Regions from separate parts of the Bariatricus sp. SGI.154 genome, predicted to be linked through region 2. Evidence: predicted binding sites of a transcription regulator. Region 2 holds the regulator's gene; the other holds the start of a gene.

Region 1 (3,149 bases), on a different contig from region 2:
CATACCATCAACGATGACTGTATTTTCCTTCTGTACTTTTACGGATTTTGCACGTCCTAACTGATCCAGAGTAGCCTCCTTAAGATCCATTCCAAGTTCATCAGAGATTACCTGTCCTCCTGTCAGGATAGCGATATCTTTGAGCATCTCTTTTCTTCTGTCGCCATATCCCGGTGCCTTTACAGCAACAACGTTGAATGTACCGCGCAGTTTATTAACGATCAGTGTAGTAAGTGCCTCACCTTCTACATCCTCTGCAATGATCAGAAGTCTTGCGCCGGACTGAACGATCTGCTCTAATACAGGAAGAATCTCCTGGATGTTAGAGATCTTCTTATCTGTGATCAGGATATATGGATCATCCAGAACTGCTTCCATCTTATCCATATCTGTTGCCATATATGCGGATACATATCCACGGTCAAACTGCATACCTTCTACCAGGTCTAGTTCTGTCTTCATGGTCTTAGATTCTTCGATTGTGATAACACCATCGTTAGATACCTTCTCCATTGCATCAGCAACCATCTCACCAACTTCAACATCGCCTGCGGAGATCGCTGCTACTTTTGCGATCTGATCTTTGTCTTTTACTTTGCTTGACATCTCAGCAATTGCCTTTACAGCTACGTCTGTAGCCTTCTTCATACCTTTACGAAGGATGATCGGGTTAGCGCCTGCTGCCAGGTTCTTCATGCCTTCATGTACCATTGCCTGTGCAAGTACGGTTGCTGTTGTAGTACCATCACCTGCTACGTCATTGGTCTTGGATGCAACTTCTTTGATCAACTGTGCTCCCATGTTCTCGAAAGCATCTTCTAATTCAATCTCTTTTGCAATTGTTACACCATCATTCGTGATCAATGGTGCTCCGAATGATTTATCCAGAACTACGTTACGTCCTTTTGGTCCAAGTGTTACTCTTACTGTATCTGCCAGCTGATTTACTCCTGCTTCCAATGCGCTTCTGGCTTCAGCGCCATATTTAATTTCCTTTGCCATAATTGCATGCCTCCTAAAACTTTATTATATTATTCACAAACAGCCAGGATATCATCCTGTTTTACGATAATGTATTCTTCATCATCAATCTCTACGGTTGTTCCTGCATATTTCGAATAGATAACCTGCTGTCCTACTGTAACATTCATCTGTACTTCCTTGCCATCTACGGTTCCGCCCGGACCCACAGCAATTACTTCTGCCTGCTGAGGCTTCTCTTTAGACTGTCCAGGAATAACGATTCCGGATTTGGTAGTTTCTTCTGCTATTAACTGTTTTAATACAACTCTGTCTCCTAATGGTACTAATTTCATAAGTTTATGCCTCCTTTAAAAATATCTATATTTGTTAGCACTCATAAAAAGAGAGTGCTAAAAACTCTAGATATAAAATAGCACTCTCTTCTGACTTTGTCAACACACTTTATATTTAGTTTACAAGATTTTTATAAAATCCATTCTTAATCTGATACTTCATCACTTTGCCACGTTTGTTCCAGTACCTTTCTCTGATACATCCCTTGCATCCGATCGTCCCATCCTTCGTCTCAATCCGGCATTCGTAGATTCCATCCAATGAAAATGCCGGCAGTTCCGTATCCTCTGATAACAGATATATGCTCTCCTCCTCAGGATGATACGTAATAATCTTACAATGATGAATCTTCTCGTCAAAATATCCATCCTTCAGTATCATTCGTTCCATCCTAAGTGTTACCTGACATTCCTCATACATATCTATCGCTCCCTTCCTTACGCAATCATTGCTTTATTGTCACAAAGGCATCTGCTGCGAGAGTCAAATAAGGGTATCAGTTGCCCGATACCCTTGATCTTTTTGATTATTTCATACGTTCCGCTTTAATATGCTCCAGTTCCGTGAATACATAATCATTCACAACCTTGATATAGGTTCCTTTCATACCGGAAGAACGGGATTCGATCACACCTGCGCTCTCAAACTTCCGCAGGGCATTGACGATAACGGATCTGGTGATTCCTACTCTGTCAGCAATCTTGCTGGCAACCAGAATTCCTTCCGTTCCATCCAACTCTTCAAAAATGTGGATGATCGCTTCCAGTTCTGAATATGACAATGTACTGATTGCAGACTGAACAATATGCTCTTTTCTGGTCTCCTCTGCACTCTCTTCATTCACAGAACGAAGCATCTCCAGTCCTACAACTGTTGTCCCATACTCACTTAAGATAATATCATCAATCTCATACATCTGTTCTTTCTTATAGATAAACAGTGTTCCAAGGCGCTCTCCTGCAATATCAATCGGAGTAATAATTGCCTGATATCCTTTTACCGCCTCTTCTGAAAATCCCAGTGTCTGCAGATTAACATTCTCCTTGGTAGACAAAATACTAAGAAGCCGCTCATTCAACATCGCGTCAATATGCTTGCCGACTTCCTGCTCAATCAATTCTTTAATATATGGAACGCCTTCACATTTACTGCCTCCAAGTACTTTTCCCTTTTTACTGACTACCAGCACATTGGAATCCAGAATCTCTGTGAGTACCTCACATATATCATTAAACACTACTTTGCTCGAGTTGTTATTGTGCAGTAATTTATTGATTTTTCTAGTTTTATCTAATAATTGTACACTCATTGGCAATCCTCCATCCTTTGAATGTTATATTATCATACAATTCAGGAACTTTCAATCAATTTCCTAATTATTTTTACTATTTTCTTTATTTTCTACGTATCCACATTTTTCATCACCACAGAGAAGTTTATTCCCCTTCTCTACCATGTAACTTCCACATCTCGGACACTTCTTTGTGGAAGGCTTCTGCCAGGACATAAATTCACACTCCGGGTTATCCTCACAGCCGTAATATTTTCTGCCCTTCTTCGTCTTACGGATTACTACGTCTTTACCACATATTGGGCATGGCACTCCCACTTTTTCAAGATAAGGCTTGGTGTTCCTACATTCCGGGAAACCTGGACATGCCAGGAATCTGCCGTGCGGACCGTATTTGATCACCATGTTTCTTCCACACTGGTCACACACAACATCCGTAACCTCATCTTCGATCTTCACCTGCTCCTGTTCTTTTTCTGCCTGTTTGACAGCCTCTTCCAGATCAGGATAGAAATTCTCAATAATCGTCTTCCAGTTTACT
Region 2 (3,149 bases):
TACGCTTTACATCAAGACCTGCAATCTTACCAGCATCCTTGGTTGCCTGACGCTGAGCATCGTTAAAGTAAGCAGGTACTGTGATAACAGCCTCTGTTACCTTCTCACCAAGATATCCTTCTGCATCTGCTTTTAACTTCTGAAGGATCATCGCGGAAATCTCCTGTGGAGAATATCTCTTGTCATCAACGGTTACTTTGTAATCGCTTCCCATCTCTCTCTTAATAGAAGAGATTGTTCTCTCTGCATTGGTTACTGCCTGACGTTTTGCAGGCTCACCTACCAGACGCTCTCCTGTCTTTGAAAACGCTACAACAGATGGTGTTGTTCTAGCTCCTTCTGTATTCGCGATAACTGTTGGCTGACCACCTTCCATAACAGCCACACAACTGTTTGTTGTTCCTAAGTCAATACCTATAATTTTGCCCATTATAAAGACCTCCTATTTTTATGAAATAATAATTAATTGTAAGTGTCATATGAAGTTCGATTCGCTTCGCTCCTCGAACAACCTTCACACTAAATTCTGTGAAGATACTCTTCACTTTGTTCAGAGTATCTACCTTCATACTAAGTTCGATAATACCTCACTAAGTATTCAGGCATCATTAAGTGTTCAGGTTTAGTTCGCTACTTTTACCATGCTGTGTCTTACGACGGAATCACGGTACATGTAACCTTTCTGAAACTCTTCGGCTACGATATTCTCACCGAGGTTCTCATCTTCCACGTGCATCACTGCATTGTGGAAATCAGGATTGAATTCCTGTCCTACCGCTTCGATAGGTTTGACCCCTACACTTTCCAGTGTTGTCATTAACTGCTTATACACCATCTCCATTCCTTGGATGAAGGGATCTTCTTTGTCTTCTTCCTTGACTGCTCCAAGCCCACGCTCGAAATTGTCAACTACCGGAAGAATCTTATCTATGATATCTTTCGCTCCTATCTCGTACATCTGGGACTTCTCCCTCTCCGTACGTTTGCGGAAGTTATCAAACTCTGCCATCTGACGAGTGAGTCTGTCAGTCAGTTCCTCAATCTTCTCGTCTTTTTTATCTTTTTTATTCTTCTTGCCAAATAATTTCTTTCCGGATTTTGGTTCTTCTTCGCCGTCCTTTGCCTCTTCTTCCTCGCTGTCTTCAGCTGCTTCGCCATCTCCGCCAACTGTCGCCTCTTCTTCTGGCTCTTCACTGGCTTCTGCTGTATTACCGCTGTCATCAGAAGTTTCTGCCGCTTCTTGTTCTGCCTGCTCTGCTGCCTTCTTCGCTTCCTCTACAGCCTCTTTTACCATCTCTTCCTGGCTTTTCTCCTGCTGATTCTCCAAGGGTTATTCCACCTTTCTTATTCATTCTTATGAAACATCTGATCCAACTCATTCTGGAGTCGTTTCATAGATTTTAATACATGCTCATAATCCATTCGCTTCGGTCCGATAATACCTATCGTTCCCTTCATGCCGTCACCTAATTCATAAGTTGCGGTAACGACACTACAGTCTTTCATAGTCTGAACCGGAGTCTCATCTCCGATATACACCTGAATTCCGGTATTCTCTTCCTGAGATAATGTCTGGGTTACAAGTTCTGTCAACTGCTGCTTCTCTTCAAATGCATTGATAATCTCCTGGGCGCTCTGCTTATCACTAAGTTCCGGATACTTGAATATGTTCGTGGCTCCGCTTGTGTAGATCTGCATATCTTCATCTACCTGAATGGCATCCGCCACCGCATCTAATACCTTGCCAACCACTTGGCTGTGTATCCCGGCCTGTTCTTTTAATCTCGCGATCAGCCCAAGATTGATTGCTTCAATCGACATGCCGTTCAATGTAGTGTTCAAGAGCATATTCAATTTCAGCAGATTCTCATTGCTGAGCGGCTCTTCTATATTAATGATCTTATTCTTGATCACATTGCCGCCAAGTACGATTACCGCAATCACCTGTTCCGCATCCACCATGGATAACTGGATGAATTTAATCTTGTTCGCGTTATTCATCGGTGTAGAAACCATAGTCGCATAATTCGTACTATTGGCAAGAACCTTGGCTGCCTGCTTCAGGAGTTGTTCCATCTTGTCTGCCTTATCAAGCATCTGCTCCTGCATCTCGCTTAATTCCTGCTCCTTCTCATCCATCAGCATATCTACATATAATCTGTAGCCTTTATCCGAAGGAATACGTCCGGCTGACGTATGCGGCTGCATGATATATCCAAGTTCTTCCAAGTCTGCCATCTCATTGCGGATCGTTGCAGAACTTAAATTTAAATCCGTATATTTGGAAATCGTTCTGGACCCGACCGGCTCGCCTGTCTCCAGATACGTCTGAATGATTGCATGCAATATCTTTAACTTACGATCACTCAAGCCATGTTCTGATATCATTCGCCTTCCTCCTTTCGGATTTTGTTTTATTAGCACTCTTTGTTTTTGAGTGCTAACACCTTTCGACTATTAATTTAGCACTGCTGATTTGTTTTGTCAACACTCTTTATACATTTTTTATAAGTTTGGGATGTAGTAAAATGCACTTTTACTACGTCCCAAATTGAAAAATGTGGTGTACCTAACTGAAAAATGTGGTGTACCCACCTGAATTACTTAAGCCAGAATTCACTTCTGAGATAATCCACCACCCCTTCTTTCCTAAGTTTCCCAAGTTCTGCCGACATAGCGCTCCTCTCCACACAGAGATAATCCGCCAGCCCTTGCCTGTCGAATGGAATGCAAAAATGCCTGCTTCCTGCCCTTTTAGACTGGTCTGACAGATAGGACATCAGCTTTTCCCTGGTGGTCCGTCTGGAAAGATACCGGATCTTCTCTCCCAGCAATACATTCTTCCCCGCTAGGATATGCACCATATTCCTAACCAGTTCCTGATGAAACTGACAGGCAGTCGGGCAGACAGTCAATACCCGCCTTACATCCAACTGCAGAACAGCACTGTCTTCCACCGCCGCTACACTCACCGGACTTCTATCAAACTTTGCACAGGCATAAGCCGCTCCGAATAACTCTCCTTGCCCCACCTGCTCAAGGATCGTCCGATTCCCAAACACATCCTCATTCATTACCTGCACACATCCCTTAAGAACTACTCCAACCTTTCCAACTGGCTCTCCTTCCACCAGGATAACCTCGTTTCT

The links. Region 2 encodes HrcA, which represses chaperone genes, less so after heat shock. Its sites were predicted from a motif close to TGTTAGCACTCNNNNNNNNNGAGTGCTAACA; they were not measured.
Region 1: the regulator HrcA is predicted to act here: its motif matches at 1,349-1,379, upstream of ACQRBN_RS03215 (co-chaperone GroES).

What each region holds. Positions count from the first base shown of each region.
Region 1 covers NZ_JBNPMC010000003.1:108,522-111,670, reverse strand. Annotated here, with positions in the region: gene groL (chaperonin GroEL) at 1-1,002, opposite strand, end outside; gene ACQRBN_RS03215 (co-chaperone GroES) at 1,032-1,316, opposite strand; gene ACQRBN_RS03210 (hypothetical protein) at 1,432-1,737, opposite strand; gene codY (GTP-sensing pleiotropic transcriptional regulator CodY) at 1,844-2,626, opposite strand; gene topA (type I DNA topoisomerase) at 2,690-3,149, opposite strand, start outside.
Region 2 covers NZ_JBNPMC010000032.1:20,401-23,549, forward strand. Annotated here, with positions in the region: gene dnaK (molecular chaperone DnaK) at 1-430, opposite strand, end outside; gene grpE (nucleotide exchange factor GrpE) at 623-1,294, opposite strand; gene hrcA (heat-inducible transcriptional repressor HrcA) at 1,345-2,388, opposite strand; gene ACQRBN_RS13265 (Crp/Fnr family transcriptional regulator) at 2,601-3,149, opposite strand, start outside.